Regions from separate parts of the Acinetobacter sp. 802_lipA genome, predicted to be linked through region 1. Evidence: predicted binding sites of a transcription regulator. Region 1 holds the regulator's gene; each other region holds the start of a gene.
The links. The regulator PhoB, encoded in region 1, activates phosphate uptake and scavenging genes when phosphate is short. The targets are predictions, from matches to a motif close to TGTCATNAANCTGTCATAA.
Positions count from the first base shown of each region.

Region 1 (4,138 bases):
CACTTTTTGGTAGCCCGTCGGTAAGATACGTTGAATCAAATCTAAGGTTTTCGCATCGTTGCCAATCAATAAACGACGCTTGTCTTTTTGTACCGCCTCTAAAATTTGACGCGCTGCTTCTTCGGGTGGACAGCGTAATAATTTATTAAAGGTCTGCGCAGATTTCTCAGGGTTCATCCCGATGCTACGCAAGCTGTCATTCACTTTGGCAGCATTGGCAATATTGGTTCGAATCCCACCCGGATGCACGCACAACGCGCTCACGCCAGAGTTTTCCATATCTAACTCTTGGCGTAATGACTCCGTAAAGCCACGCACCGCAAACTTAGTGGCATTGTAAGCAGACTGAGTCGGTTGAGCGGTTAGGCCAAATAAGCTGGAAATATTGATGATATGTCCATCGCCTGTTTTCTTAATATAAGGCAAAAACTCTTTGGTGCCATAGACCACGCCCCAGAAATTAATTCCCACGATCCATTCCAACTCTTCATAGGATGCACCTTCTACGGTTGAACCCAAAGCAACACCAGCATTATTAAAAATCATATTCACAGAACCATGATTTTGTACAGTTTCTTCAGCCCACGCTTGCATCGCTAAACGGTCCGAAACATCTAATTTTTTCGTGGTGACACGTACATTGCTGCTTTGTAGCAGTTCAACCGTTTTCGCCAACCCTTGCTCATTGACATCACTCAATGAAACATGACAGCCCGCCTTGGCCAATAAAAGTGCCAATTGTTGGCCAATACCCGACCCAGCGCCTGTAATGGCTGCAACTTTATTTTTAAAATTCTTCATGAGATTGTGGTTGCCCTTTATCTTTGTACATCGACTGTAGATGCTTTTTTTATAATTGACAATATCAATTGTCATAAATTTAATAGCCAAAAGTGTCAAGTCCATGAAAACCAGATAGAGATTAAAGCCTACGCATAGGTAGAGTCATGGTTTATTGCTAAACTATACAAAACCTTGGCTTTAAAATAGGGCGATAAAATCTGATGACGGCATCTGAACCAGTACAACAAAACAGCGATAACAATAAAACCAAAGAAAGACAATTCAAAGGCTTATCGCTTTCTGAACGTAAACAGCTGCGTCGTGAAAAACTGATTGAAGCAGGAATTGAAGCCTACGGCACTCACGGCTTTTTTGCCGTGACGGTGAAAGATATTTGTAATGAAGCTAAACTTACTGAACGTTATTTTTATGAGTCGTTTAAAAAAAGTGAGCAACTATTTCAAACCATTTTTTTAAAGCTGATCGATGAGTTACAGCACAATGTCATGCAAGCCATTATGCAAGCCTCTTCAGATCCACACAAAATGATTGATGCTGGACTGCGTGCCCTGCTCACCACCTTAAAAGATAATCCCCGCATGGCGCGTATTATTTATATCGATGCAATGTTGGTCCAAGAATTACATAACCAAGCCACCATTCATGAAACCATGACCCGTTTTGACCGCATGATTCAAGCCTTTGTGATGTTGATGATGCCGCAAATTAACCGGTCCGAACGAGAAATTTCGCTGGTTGCCACAGGCCTCAATGGCTATGTCACACAAATTGCGATCCGTTGGGTGGTCAGTGGGTTTAAACAATCCTTTGAAGAGGTTTTATCCTCGAGCCGTATTGTGTTTATTTCACTTCTAGAAACCTTTTCAGATCCCAATACACGGGCAAAATTGGATGTCTAAGACTTTTCACTTGGATGCAATCGGCATTTCCGAATGCAATTTAGATTAAACTTCCATTAATTTTGAATCCCAATATGACGATTTTTTGTCACATTTTTTTGCAAATTTCATCAATCGTCTGTTTTTTGCAATGATACTGTCATAATTAATCTTTGTAATAAGCCTGTCATAAAATTAAAACGGCCTGCCGTTACCTACAATAGGATATTGCGTTGTGAAAGATGACTACATTTTAATCGTCGATGATGAACTTCCCATTCGAGAAATGATTCACACCTCGTTGGATATGGCAGGCTTTCAATGCTTACAAGCAGAAGATGCAAAACAAGCCCACCAAATGATTGTGGATCAGCGCCCTGCTTTGATCTTGCTCGACTGGATGATGCCTGGTGGCGTCAGTGGTGTAGACTTATGTCGTCGTCTCAAGCGCGATGAAAATCTCTCTGAAATTCCAGTGATTATGCTCACGGCACGTGGTGAAGAAGACCATAAAGTGCAAGGTCTGGATGCTGGTGCAGATGACTACATGACTAAACCGTTTTCGACCCGTGAATTGGTTTCACGCATTAAAGCTGTTTTACGCCGCGCTAATGCGCTCAGCGGTGAAAAATCGATTGATGCCAATGGTTTAATCTTAGACCCTGTCAGCCAACGGGTCAGCTTTGGCAATAATTTCCTCGATATGGGGCCAACCGAGTATCGTTTATTGGCCTTCTTCATGACCCATCCTGAGCGTGCCTACACCCGTGCACAACTTCTTGACCAAGTCTGGGGCGGAAACGTGTATATTGAAGACCGTACCATCGACGTGCATATTCGCCGTTTACGTAAAGTGCTTGAGCCTTATGCTGCAGATCGTTTTGTGCAAACAGTTCGGGGTACAGGCTATCGATTCTCTACACGTGCGGATATCGCCCTAGGTTAATTTTGTTTTATGTATGAACCCTACCCGGTCCCTGAACTTGCGCGCGAGCATAAAAAAACGCGATACAGCAGTTTATGGGGCTTTGCCAAACAGGACTTACGTCTCCTTGCCTTTTTCTTGCTGATTGCAAGCTTGATTGGTTTTGGCGTTGGTTATTTTTGGACGTGTATCTCCTTTGCCTTTGCCGTTTTTTTCATTCTGCAAATGCGCTCTTTGTATTTGGTCAATGACTGGATTTCCAATCGTCCCTACGAAGTTCCACCCAACCTTGGGGGCATTTGGGGGGCATTATTGTTCAATGTTTATCGTGCACAGCGCCAAGAACGGATTGTACAAGCGGAAATGGTCGGGTTGATTGATCGGGCACAGTCATCATTGGTCGCTTTGCAAGAAGCCGTGGTGCTGATTGATGACATGCAACAAATTGAATGGTGGAACCCTGCCGCAGAACGGTTATTAGGCATCGAACAAAATGACCGTGGCCGTAATATTTTGACTTTATTACGCCAACCGAGTTTTGTGGATTATTACAATAATATTGATGCGGCACCAGATGGCTTAAAAATGAAGTCATCCAGTTTTGATGAACATTATGTTCAAGTCAAAATGACCCGTTTTGGTGGTGAAAGTCGCTTACTGGTCGCCTATGACGTGACCCGCATGCACAATCTCGAACAAATGCGTAAAGACTTTGTCGATAACATTTCACATGAACTACGTACACCACTCACAGTACTCAGTGGTTATATTGAGACTTTTACAGACCAAGAAGACCTCAACCCACGTTGGAAGCGGGCCTTTGATCAAATGCAGGCACAGGCTAAACGCATGAATGCCTTGGTGAATGATTTGCTCTTACTGTCACGCCTAGAAAATGACAAGCAAATTGCTAAAAATCAAATCATTGATATGCCTAGCTTAATGAACCAACTTTATGACGATGCGCATGCCTATAATATTGATTATGGGCATACGCTCAATCTCGATATCGACAGTCACTGCGACTTAATCGGTTCAGATATGGAGTTAGCCAGTGCTTTTAGTAATCTGATTACCAATGCCATCAAATACACACCGAAAGGCGGAACGGTGACCATGGGTTGGCATGACAATGGTGAACAGGCTTATTTTACTGTGGAAGATACTGGCATAGGCATTGATCCTAAACACTTGCCTCGTTTAACCGAACGCTTCTACCGTGTTGACAGCGCGCGCAGTCGACAAACGGGTGGCACAGGCTTAGGGTTAGCAATTGTGAAACATGTGTTAATGCAACACCAAGCTCATTTAGAAATTGAATCCAAAGAAAATCAAGGCTCTATTTTTAAAGTGATTTTCCCCAAAGAACGCACCTATAATCCTGAATAAGCCTCTTTCTTCAAAAGCATGAAAAAAGCACCGATATCGGTGCTTTTTTTGTCTCTCACCGTCCGTTTAACAAGGACGGTGGCCTAGAGCTGACACGATTAAACTGTATGTCCCATCGCTTCACCCATCACCACAGTCGAGT
Region 1 covers NZ_JBZAYP010000001.1:1,951,328-1,955,465, reverse strand. Annotated here, with positions in the region: gene AC4CU3_RS09570 (SDR family NAD(P)-dependent oxidoreductase) at 1-801, opposite strand, end outside; gene AC4CU3_RS09565 (TetR/AcrR family transcriptional regulator) at 1,005-1,703, shown strand; gene phoB (phosphate regulon transcriptional regulator PhoB) at 1,918-2,628, shown strand; gene phoR (phosphate regulon sensor histidine kinase PhoR) at 2,638-3,996, shown strand; gene asd (archaetidylserine decarboxylase) at 4,095-4,138, opposite strand, start outside.

Region 2 (4,138 bases), 1.9 Mb from region 1:
TCAGCCTGATCAAGTACAAAGCTTATTTGATGATGCCGATGTAGAACAGGTTGCCCAGCAAACCCAAACACCAAAGTCAGCAATTTATGGCGCAATTGCTTCAGTCTTGCCCCAAGTGATTGATTCCTTAACTCCACAAGGTGGAAACACTAATCCACAGGAAGCCAATAATGATATTCAACAGGTTTTAAACTTGCTCAGTGGTTTCTTAAAGAAATAAAATGGATAAAACAAAAGGGCATATCGCCCTTTTGTTTATTATTTAGAACTGAACTTCAAATTAGAAGTTATATTCCATACCTAAACCAATATTGGTTTTCTTATCATCTTTAGTTAACCAGTCACGTTTTTGCTGAGCAACAATACCGTAGAAACGAGCTTGTTTGTTGATTTGGTAGTCAGCACCTACACCGTAAAGATCTTGTTTACGATCATCACGACCGTCTGATTCAGTTGTTGCAGAAATATATTGTGCTTTTAACTTCACAGGGGTAGCACCAATTTTGTATGCCGCTGTTACACCAAACGCATCTTCTTGTAAGCCTTTATAAGAAGTTACAACAGCAGGAGTACCTTTCGTTACAGTAACAGTATCATCAGTTGGTTGGGCAGTTTGCCATAAAGCACCCAATACTAAACCACTAGCACCCATTGCGCCCAAGTCTAAAGAACCTGTTACACGCACAGCATCGGTATAAATACCAGTTAAATCTGAGTAAGCATTGAATTTTGAAGCGATCGCACGGTTTGCAGCAACTGCAGCAGCTAAGCCCATATCTTTGTTTTCATACGTAAGAGATGCTGAAACACCATCACCGAAACCATCACGGCTGCCTTCTTTACCTTTAGCAGTGCTGTCTGCAGCTTCTGATTCTTCACCTTGTTGGAACATGATGTTAAATGCTAAGCCACCCAGTAATTTTTTATCAGTCTCAAAACCAATTACGTTAGTTAAGCGATCTTCACCAACAAGAACTTTAGTCATGTCAAGTTCATTGTGATCGTTAAAAATATCTTGGTTATTACCAGCTGCAGTTTTGAAGTAAGAATCGTATTGACCAACTTTTAAAGTTGCAACGCCGTTAGATTTAATACCGACAAAACGGTTACGGTTTTTAAAAACATCATCGCCATCTGCCCAAATTTCCCATTCGGCTAAATAAACTGCTGATAAATTGTCAGTTAATTTTTCTTCGCCCTTAACACCAATACGTGAAGCATTTGAATTTACTTTTGTTACGCTTTCATCTTTAAAGCCGTTGTTGTCAATATTGTCCAAAGTCACACTGAGCTTACCATACAATGTTGGTGCTGCTTGCGCTGCATTCATGGCTAAAGTTGCTACAGTAGCAGCAAGAAGCAATTTTTTCATTGAGATTTCTCCAGAACACTTTTAAAAATGGCATTCGCCTTGCTTTCTTATTTAGTTAGCTTGTGTACAAAAAGTTACACAAGCTCACCAACTTGCTAAGCAGTATCTGTAAACTTTGTGACATTGAAGTGAAGAAAAAATTACAATTTGATGACAGGTAATAAAATGTAATAAATAGACTTCTTGCGTTAGTGACATTTTAATCACCCGAAAGCTATATTTTATGAGGTTTTAGTCAATTCAAAAATTAGATAAAACTATATTTTCGCAAGAGGTCTAATAATTGTGATTTATTTTTAAGTATTTGAATTTTATTTAAATAAAAAATGGAGCAGCTGCTCCATTCATTTTGTATGACACTTTTGAAATATTTAAAGTGCTGCTTTAATTTTTTCCGCTTGGGCTTTAATTTTTTCTTGATCGCCCATTTGTGCAGCATGTTTCCCAAGTTGATGAACCGAGGTTGGAATTAAATGGAAATGTACATGGGGAACGGTTTGCCCAGCAGCCGCTCCAGACAGTTGCATGAGAACAATCCCTTTGGCATCCAAACCGACTTCAATGGCTTTTGCTACTTTTTGTACCACTTGAATGGTGTAGGCAGCAGCATCGGCAGGGAGATCGAGTAAAGTTACCGCAGGTGTTTTGGGTATGACTAAAGTATGACCGTCTGCTTGAGGCATAATATCCATGAATGCAAGAACTTGGTCATCTTCATATACTTTTATGGCTGGAAGTTCACCACGTAAAATCCGTGCAAAAATGTTTTGCTCATCGTAAGCCATGTCTATTCCTTAAGTTTCGCTTAAACTGATTTACTTACAGTTTAATTCTTTTTGACGTTCTTTAATCGCGTCAAGACGTTGTTGCTCTTTTTCAGAGAATTTCGGTTTAGTGGTGTAGCAATTATCATTGCCAAATTTTGCTTTCGCTTCAGGGTCCTTAAAACAGAAACCTTTAGATGCATAAATGACATCATGATCATCTTTTAATTTTTGACACTCTTGCTCAGGTGATGCCGCAAAACTTTGCGCCCCGATTAATGTTGCAAGACTGGCAAAAACAGCTACAGTCAACTTTTTCATGAGAATTTCCTCAGTTTGTAACATTGTATGTAGTCACGCTATTACTTTATAGGGGTTTGTTCTGTTTATTCAATGGTGAGTTCTTACTCAATTGTAATTTTACTTCATAATTGCTGCATATAATACATAAAATTTATATATATCAATAGCTTTTTAAATACCAGATAGAAATGGATATTTCAGTTTTTTATGTAATTTAGCCTATTTCTACAACTTTTTTAGGCTCTAACACTTTTAAATTTCATTGAGAGGGTCACAGTGCTTCGGTACGTCAGCATTTTTAACCTTTAATGTTCGCCTCATTTCAAATGCTATTTCAGGCATTTTTATACGATTAGCAATGAATTTTTTAAGTTATTCATTATTGGAGAGCTGAGTATGCAAAGGCTATTAGAACAGACACCGATTTTAGATTATCACCATCCATCGATTCAAAATTTGATTGAACAACGCAAATGGAGAGATCTTGATGAAGTTAATAAGGTGAGGAATATTTATAACTTCGTTCGTGATGAGGTTCAATTTGGCTATAACACGGGAGATATGATACAGGCATCTCAAGTCTTAAGCGACGGTTATGGTCAGTGTAATACCAAAGCAACGTTATTGATGGCGTTACTTCGAGCGGTGGGGGTAGCCACTCGGATACACGGGTTTACCATCGATAAAGCCCTACAAAAAGGCGCAATCAAAGGCATTTGGTATCAGTTATCGCCCAAGAATATTTTACATAGTTGGGTCGAAGTTCATGTGAATGGACAATGGTATATTTTGGAGGGTGTAATTCTTGATCGACTCTATCTAGAAAAATTACAAAGTATAAATAAGCATCAAACAACAACCTTTTGTGGTTTTGGGGTATTTACCGAGAATTTTGAAAATCCAGCTATTGATTGGAATTTGAATGATACTTTTATTCAAGACAAGGGGATTAATCAAGATTTCGGTTTATTTGATAGCCCAGATGATTTTTATAATATGTATCAACAAGAACTTAGTCCGATACAGCGTATGGCTTTTAAATATGTAGTCAGACACTTAATGAATCAAAACGTCAATAAAATTAGAAATATACAAAAAGCCTCTTTATGAGGCTTTTTGTTCGGCCATCGGAATAGCTTAACTTATGATTAAAGTATGACTGACTATGATAAGCATTACTCTAAAGTAATTTTGCTCCATGACTCATACAGTTTAACCGCAGAAGAAAAATCGCTGTCTACTTCAGATAAGTCACTGGCAGTTTGAATTAAACTTTGAGCCAGTCCAATCACAGGTGCAGACAGTTTTGCTTCGCGGACTAAATCAACGGCAATGCCCGTATCTTTTGCCAATAGAGGGAGTGCAAACGTAAGCGGGAAGCTGCGGTTGAGGATGCGCTGAGGCAAAACAGTTTCAGTTACGCCACTTTTACCACTCGATGCATTAATGCAATCTAATGCTTCGTTTAAGTTTACGCCATGAGCCTTTAGTGTGGTAAAACCTTCGGCAACAGCACAGAGGTTCACCGCCAAAAGCATATTATTTACGGCTTTAACTGCAAAACCAGCACCTGATTCCCCTACATGTTTAATCAGTTTACCAAACGCTTGAATAGCTGGTAGTGCGCGTTCAAAAGCTGCGGCATCACCACCGATCATAACCGTAAGGGTTGCATTATCAGCGCCAATGGTTTGACCAC
Region 2 covers NZ_JBZAYP010000001.1:63,167-67,304, reverse strand. Annotated here, with positions in the region: gene AC4CU3_RS00345 (YidB family protein) at 1-220, shown strand, start outside; gene AC4CU3_RS00340 (porin) at 281-1,372, opposite strand; gene AC4CU3_RS00335 (HIT family protein) at 1,744-2,157, opposite strand; gene AC4CU3_RS00330 (YARHG domain-containing protein) at 2,188-2,457, opposite strand; gene AC4CU3_RS00325 (transglutaminase-like domain-containing protein) at 2,836-3,549, shown strand; gene AC4CU3_RS00320 (NAD(P)-dependent oxidoreductase) at 3,615-4,138, opposite strand, start outside.
Region 2: a site for PhoB is predicted at 1,510-1,528, ahead of AC4CU3_RS00340 (porin). Genes of this name have one in related genera too.

Region 3 (4,138 bases), 990 kb from region 1:
CCTGCAAACCATGAGTCACGGGTGTCATTGGTGGTTCCAGATTTGCCTGCAAGCTGAAGCGAGTTCGGTAGAGTGTTATAAGCTGAACGACCTGTACCTGAGGTCATCACTTGTTGTAGACCATAGTTCAGGACATAGGCAGAAGCAGGGTCAATGGTTTGTTGGACATTTAAACCATAACGGGTCAGCAAGCGACCATTTTGATCGACAACAGTACGAATGGATTTAGTCGGATACTTAAAACCGCCTGTGGCAAAGTTGCCATAAATGCTGAGCATTTCCATCGGAGACATGTCTACTGCACCCAAGAAAATGGATGGATAGGTTGGAATATTACTGGTCACACCAAAACGTTTTAGGTGATTGCTAAACGTCGATAAACCAAACTCTTGACCAAGGCGAACAGCTGATAAGTTATATGAATTAGACAGTGCTTGTACCATTGGCACAACGCCATGTTCACCACCACTATAGTTCTTAGGTGTCCATGCTTTACCATTGGCTTGAATACTAATGCTACTGTCTTCAATTGGGCTGGCCCAGTTGTAACGTCCCGACTGAATCGCACTGAGGTAAATCACAGGTTTAAGTAATGAACCAACTTGACGTTTGGCATCGAGTGCACGGTTAAAACCAGTAAAGTCTTGGGTTGAACCAACAGCTGCGACCAATTCACCATTTTCAGGATGTGCAACCAATACTGCACCTTGCAGCTCTTTTAGACGGCTTGAGCCACGGCTTAAGCGACTAACAGTCGATTTAAACGCATCTTGAATTTTGGTTTGGGCAATCGGATCGAGCGTTGTAAAGATGCGTAGACCTTGGTTGGTCAAATCACCTTCTTGGTATTCGGTACGTAACTGACGGCGTACAATGTCTAAGAAATCTGGGAAACGTGAAGGGCCGAGAGTCGGTTTGGCTATCACATTTAAAGGGCGAGCTGTTTCAGTTTCGTATTGTTCTTGGGTTAGATAGCCCATGACCAACATGTTGTTTAAAACAATATTACGACGCTTTTTTGCAGCTTCTGGGTTACGCCAAGGGTTATATAAGGTTGGACCTTGTACCAAACCCACCAAATAAGCTTGTTGCGCAATATTTAGCTCACGCAAAGGCATGCCGAAGTAAAACTGCGAAGCCAAACCATAGCCATTAATAGAATAGTTGCCATTTTGACCGAGGTTCACTTCATTGAGATAGGCTTCTAAAATTTCATCTTTGTCATAGTGAAACTCAACCAATAAAGCCATAAATGCTTCATTGACTTTACGCTTAATGGTTTTTTCAGGGGTGAGGTAGAAGTTTTTCACCAACTGTTGAGTCAGTGTTGAACCACCTTGACGTTTTCCACCCGTGACATTACTCACAATCGCACGTGCCGTACCACGAATCGAAACGCCGTGGTGACTATAGAAATTACGATCTTCTGTTGCAATTAAAGCCTCAATTAAAGGCTTAGGGACTTTGTCGAGTTTAATCAGGACACGGTCTTCGTTATGCTGTGGATAAATCCCGCCAATCAGCATCGGCTCTAAACGTGCAATCCCTGTAGAAGAGGGTTTAGTTGCACTGACTTCAGCCACTTGCTCATCGGCAAAGGTGACTTTAAGCACTTGTTCAGGCTCGACACTATCACCGAAGTCAAAGCCACGAGTGTGTACATATAGCTCATTGCCAGAACTGACAAAGTTCCCTGATTTGGTATAGTTTTCCGAGGACTTATAGCCCAAAAGTTTTAACTCTTGAGTGAAGTCAGCCTGACTGACAGGGGCATTGGTATACACTTCGAGCGGGCGTGCGAATACCTTCGCAGGAATATCCCAGCGCTTGCCTTCAAACTTGTCACGTACAACGGAGTCGAGTCTTATTAAATAAATACTAAACACCAAGAATGCTGCAATGACTAAGATGCAAAAGATCAGTGCAATTAAACCTATGCCACGTTCTGACTTCATAAATACGAATAAGATCCTGAGAAATTGTGCTAATCATGCGAAGCTTTTCGCTAATTTGCAATAATTAAACTGTGAACAAACTGAAATATAGACAATTCCGCGTGTAGCAGCAGTCACTTTAGTTTTTGAATCAATTTAAATAAATAATGTTATGATAGGCGAGAATCGTAGCGGAGCGATGTTGCAGGTGCAAATTTCACATAAAACATTTCGAAACATAGGCTTAATTGGACGTCCAGATAAGTCTTCAGTTGTCGAAACCTTATGTCTTATTCATGATCATCTACTCAGCTTAGGGTTACATCCCGTTTTTGATGCGCAAACCGCTGAACTGGTTCCTTATAAAAACACGCAAACGGTGAGTCGTGCGCTTCTGGGTGAAGTGGTCGATTTGGTGATTGTGGTGGGTGGGGATGGCTCACTTCTGCATGCTGCACGTGCCTTGGTTAAATTTAATACCCCTGTAATGGGTGTAAACCGAGGGCGTTTGGGTTTTTTAACCGACATCAAGCCGACTGAAGTGATTTTTAAGCTCGATCAAGTCTTAAAAGGTGAGTTTCAGTTAGATCGTCGTTTCTTATTGGAAATGGAAATTCGCTCAAAGGGCGAGACGATTTATGATGCTATTGCGCTAAACGATGTGGTATTACACTCGGGCAAGTCGGTGCATATGATTGACTTCGAACTCAATATCGATGGTCAATATGTCTACCGTCAACACAGTGATGGTTTGATTGTATCGACGCCCACGGGTTCAACAGCCTATTCGTTGTCAGGTGGTGGCCCAATCGTGCATCCGGGGATGGATGCGATTGCTTTGGTACCGATGCATCCGCATACCTTGTCTTCACGCCCGATTGTGGTGGGTGGACACAGTGAAATTAAGCTTCTGATTCGTGAAAACCGTGTCTTGCCGATGGTCAGTGCCGATGGTCAACACAGTGTTTCGCTCAATGTGGGTGATAGCTTACATATTCGTAAGCACCCCTTTAAACTGAATTTATTACATCCACCGGGTTATGATTTTTATATGTCATGCCGAACTAAACTTGGGTGGAACCAAGATTTTGACTCTTTTCAACAGGATTAAATCATGAATATTGAACAGATGCTTTCTATTTTAGATGCCGATATTGTTGAGCGTTTAAAAACAGCTGTAGAAATTGGTAAATGGCCAAATGGCATTGCGTTGACTGCTGAACAACGTCAAACCTGTATGCAAGCCGTTATTGCTTGGGAGCATCAGAATACGCCTGAAAAAGAACGTACGGGTTATATCGATAAAGGGCATAAAGAAGAAGGTGAGGAGTGTGATTCTCATGTGCCTGAACCAGAATTTAAACCTATTCGTTTTATTTAATTGATTAAAAATGCGTTGAATCGCTTAGCAATAGATGCTTGGTGATTCAACAACTCAATCTAACAAGAATACCTTCAAACTGTTTCAATCATTATGCTTATAAAAATAATAAAGCTCACTCGACTCAGTTTATTCTTCATTACTGTAATTTCGACCAATGTATTTGCTGAGCGAACAAGTGATGCAAGAAAAATTGAATGTTTATTAGATGTTTCTGTGTTACCGAGTCAAAATTTTCAAAATCCCGTCACACAATACACATCAATGAAAAATGATGGTTATCCGATGTTATTGATTGGAATAAAGATCCATAACACCCATGCAGGTGAAGCATCGAAAAAGATAAAAAGCCATCAAATCTATTGTTCAAACCTAATTGGACAACAAAAAGATGTTTATTTATCTGGTCCTCATGAATCTCAAAAAATCGACATTCATATTGGTGATCAGTTGATTCTCAGAAATATTCATTCTTCAGGAAAGCGTTATCCTTACTGGGCTGACTTTTATTGGATCGAAAAGCGTGACGAATAACGTTCACGCTTTTGTTCGTCCCCTCTGCTTAGAAACGAGTGTGCCAAAGCTGGTTGGCCTGTTGCATGGCATCGCTATATGTATCGCACACTCCCATGGTATAGAGCGCAATGCCAATGGTTTCAGTCACTGCCATTTCACCATATTCATGTTGTTTTTCACCCAGCCAAACTGCTTTAAACTCAGCCAAATCTAACTCTTCTTCAATTGGGCTTCGGTTGTCGGTGAGTTTAGGTAGCTCATGTTCGTAGAGTTCACCATTTTTGATGCCGCAGATCAGTGTTTTGGC
Region 3 covers NZ_JBZAYP010000001.1:2,937,669-2,941,806, forward strand. Annotated here, with positions in the region: gene mrcB (penicillin-binding protein 1B) at 1-1,955, opposite strand, end outside; gene AC4CU3_RS14565 (NAD(+) kinase) at 2,107-3,045, shown strand; gene AC4CU3_RS14570 (YeaC family protein) at 3,049-3,315, shown strand; gene AC4CU3_RS14575 (hypothetical protein) at 3,409-3,849, shown strand; gene AC4CU3_RS14580 (glycosyl transferase family protein) at 3,878-4,138, opposite strand, start outside.
Region 3: a site for PhoB is predicted at 2,026-2,044, ahead of AC4CU3_RS14565 (NAD(+) kinase). Genes of this name have one in related genera too.

Region 4 (4,138 bases), 1.3 Mb from region 1:
AAATCGAGTTGACGACTGGCTTACCTTGTACGCATTTCAAACCAGCTTCAATGATTTCCCATTTTGATGAGTCAATCATGATTGGCACACGAGAAATATCAGGTTCAGAAGCGACAAGGTTAAGGAAATGCACCATCGCATTTTGCGAATCGAGCATCCCTTCATCCATGTTAATGTCGATGATTTGTGCACCAGCTTCAACTTGTTGTTGTGCAACTTCTAAAGCTTCAGCAAACTTTTCTTCACGGATGAGACGTAGGAATTTTTTTGAGCCTGTAACGTTGGTACGTTCGCCCACGTTAACAAACAAGGAATCATCATAAATATTAAATGGTTCTAAACCACTTAAACGACATGCGGGTCTGGTTTCAGGAATCTGACGTGGCTGAATGTCTTTAACAGCATTGTAAATGGCACGAATATGATCAGGCGTCGTACCGCAGCAACCACCTGTAATATTGATCAAACCACTTTCAGCAAATTCTTTGATGAAGGCTGCGGTTTGCTCTGGGGTTTCATCATATTCACCGAAGGCATTCGGTAAACCAGCGTTTGGATGCGCAGAAACAAAAGTATCTGCAACATCCGCAATGGTTTTTACGTGTGGGCGCATGGCATCCGCACCGAGAGCACAGTTAAAACCAATCGAAAGTAAATCGCCGTGACGCACCGAGTTCCAGAATGCTTCTGCGGTTTGACCTGTAAGAGTACGACCTGATGCATCGGTAATGGTGCCCGAGATCATGAGTGGAAGTTCACGACCAAGTTGCTTGAACACTTCCTTGACTGCAAAGATCGCAGCTTTACAGTTCAAGGTGTCGAACACAGTTTCGATCAAGAGGATGTCTGCACCACCCTCGATTAAGGCATGCGTTGCTTCAATATAGTTTTCTTTGAGTTCATCAAAGGTAATATTACGAAAAGCAGGGTCATTTACATTGGGTGAAATTGAACAAGTACGCGATGTTGGACCCAATACACCTGCCACAAAACGTGGTTTATCTGGGGTTGAATATTTGTCACATGCCGCACGTGCTAGACGTGCAGCTTCACGGTTGATCTCTGGAACGAGGTCTTCCATGTGGTAATCCGACATTGAAACACGTGTGCCGTTAAAGCTGTTGGTTTCAATAATGTCTGCACCTGCATCGAGGTAAGCTTCATGAATGCCTTGGATAATTTGTGGCTGAGTTAGCACCAAAAGGTCATTGTTGCCTTTGAGGTCAGAAGCCCAATCTACAAAGCGTTCACCACGATAATCTTCTTCTTCGAGCTTGTGACGCTGAATCATGGTACCCATCGCACCATCGATAATAAGGATGCGCTCGGCAAGAAGTGCTTTTAAGGTGGCAAGTGTAGACATTCAAAACTCACAAACAGGTTTTCAAAACGTGCAATATTTTAGCAGAAAAGCAGGTTGATTGATGCCTAATTCAAGTGGTATTGGCTATATGGCAAATAAAAAAGGCTGATTTAGCTTTGGTTTTCACGAAAGTGAAATATAGACCCGCTATGTTTATAGATCAGAATAAATAGAGATGAAAAATATTGATTGGAGCAGATTGTTACAGACAGCATAGTCAAATGTAAGAAAATAATTCAGCGTAATCCGCACCGAAAAGTTAAATTTTGAGCCAGTACATTGCGTTCAAGGCTTATAAGCGATTTACTGCTGATCTAAAATAAGCCAATTATGAAAAAATTGGCTTCATGTGACATGCATTTGTCATATAATTGTCACAATTAAATTGAACAATAGGGGATATTGATATCCTCTTTAGCCGTCTGCATGAATTCTAATATTCCTCCCGTCCAAGATCAGGTGCACGTGACACAGGTCAAGTCGACGAATGTGCACGTACCTACACCGAAATTTTTTATGCCGGTGTTTTTAACGGTCATTATTTCAACGCTAATTTATATTGGCTTTCAGCTTTCTGCTGACTTATCGCATGTTCCTGCACTGAATCTTTACTCTTTAATCCTTTTAGCAACGGCATTGTTCATTGCTTTGGGTTTTGAGTTTGTAAATGGCTTTCACGATACTGCCAATGCGGTTGCAACGGTCATTTATACAAATGCACTGTCTGCACCTGTTGCGGTGATGTGGGCAGGTTTCTGTAACTTTCTTGGGGTTATGGTCGCAAGTGGTGCAGTGGCTTACGGTATTATTGCGTTGCTGCCCGTTGAGTTGATTATGAATGTCAGCTCAGGCGCAGGTTTTGCCATGGTGTTTGCCATGTTGATTGCTGCGATTTTGTGGAACTTGGGCACATGGTTCTTGGGTATTCCAGCATCGAGTTCACACACTTTGATTGGTTCAATCTTGGGTGTGGGCATTATGAACTACCTGATGCATTCAGGCGGTGGTGCTTCGGGTGTCGATATGGATCAGGTGATTAAAGTCGGTAAAGCTTTACTGTTTTCACCCATGATCGGTTTTGCTTTTGCAGCAGTGTTGTTCTTATTGGTGAAAAAAATCTTTAAGAAACAACTGGAACTGTTCCAACCACCTGAAGGCAACAAACCACCACCGCCACTGATTCGTGCCATTTTGATTTTTACTTGCACAGGTGTAAGTTTTGCGCACGGTTCAAATGACGGTCAAAAAGGTATGGGTCTAATCATGCTGATTTTGATTGGTATTGTGCCTTTGGCTTATTCTTTAAATAAGAATTTAGATTCACAGCACATTCAGTCATTTGCTCAACTTTCAGATCAAACTGCGGCTGTGATTTATCCGAATCATAACGATATTGCAGATGAAAAAGCCCGTACGGTGATCACGCAATATATTCAAACCAAAGAAATGACTCCAGAAGTTGTACCTGCTTTAGCCAGTTTGACAGATCATTTGGGTGAGCGTGTTGGCCATTACGGAGATCTTAAAGATATTCCTGAAGCTGAAGTTTCTGCACTACGTAATGACATGTACTTAAGCACGACTGCGTTCAAACGTTTGGATAAAGCGGATCAATTGCCAGCGATGTCTGAAGCAGGCAAGAAGACAGTAAAAGAATATCGTAGTAACCTTGATTCATTCTTACAGTATATCCCAACATGGGTGAAAGTGGCTGTGGCATTGGCTTTAGGTCTAGGTACGATGGTCGGTTGGAAGCGTATTGTCGTGACTGTAGGTGAGCGTATTGGTAAAAACCATATGACTTATGGTCAAGGCATGTCAGCAGAATTGGTGGCGATGACCACGATTGCAGCTGCTGATGGCTTTGGTATGCCAGTATCGACCACTCACGTGTTGAACTCTGCGGTTGCAGGGACCATGGTGGCAAACAAGTCTGGTCTGAACTTTGCAACAGTAAGAACCATTCTTTCGGCTTGGATCTTTACCTTGCCAGCAACGATCTGTTTATCAGGTGGCTTGTTCTGGTTGTTTCTACAGTTCGTTTAAACTGATGTATAATAAGCAGTGATAAAAAACGCTACCTTGAGTAGCGTTTTTTATTAGCTCTGTATTTTATGAACGATGCTGTTCATATTTTACTTTTTGAACTTCGCCCAGACTTTGTCTAAAGGTAGTTTATCTGCGGCAAAGCCATAAAGTGCTGCAAAGGGCAGTGCGGTACGTGCTAAATAAGCTACACGCCATAAGCCACCATGGTTTGCACCATGCATCATCAGCTCTAAAGGATGTTCAAGTTTGACCTCTGGGTTAGCTACAGACGCAGGATTACGCAGGTCATGGATCCATAAAGCTGCCATGATGGCATTGGTCGTTTCAGGCTTAAAGGCTTCAACATCAAACAAGCTCGCCCCATTAAATGCGGCTTTGAGCAGTGGATTTTTGGTGACGGAATGCGTGGTGGTTGATGGTGCAATGTTGATGCTGACGCGCTGACCTTCTGATCGAGCAAGTATTGCACGCCATTGTTGAATACGTTTAGCCAACGCATAGTTCGGCCCTTGCTCAATCACTAAACAGTCGGTGATGCCATAAGACTTGTCATTATCCGACTCGACGAGCTCATGTAAGTTTTTCTTAAAGAACAGTTGCCCGCTGAGGGTTGAAATACTTTTACTGATCATCTGCTGCGTTTTAGAGCGACCACTGAACTTTTGCTCAGACGCTGTAATGACTTCCTCTGGAACTGCATAGACATCGGTAGGTGTACACATATAC
Region 4 covers NZ_JBZAYP010000001.1:651,232-655,369, reverse strand. Annotated here, with positions in the region: gene metH (methionine synthase) at 1-1,363, opposite strand, end outside; gene AC4CU3_RS03225 (inorganic phosphate transporter) at 1,790-3,409, shown strand; partial or broken gene AC4CU3_RS03220 (hypothetical protein) at 3,499-4,138, opposite strand, start outside.
Region 4: a site for PhoB is predicted at 1,725-1,743, ahead of AC4CU3_RS03225 (inorganic phosphate transporter). Genes of this name have one in related genera too.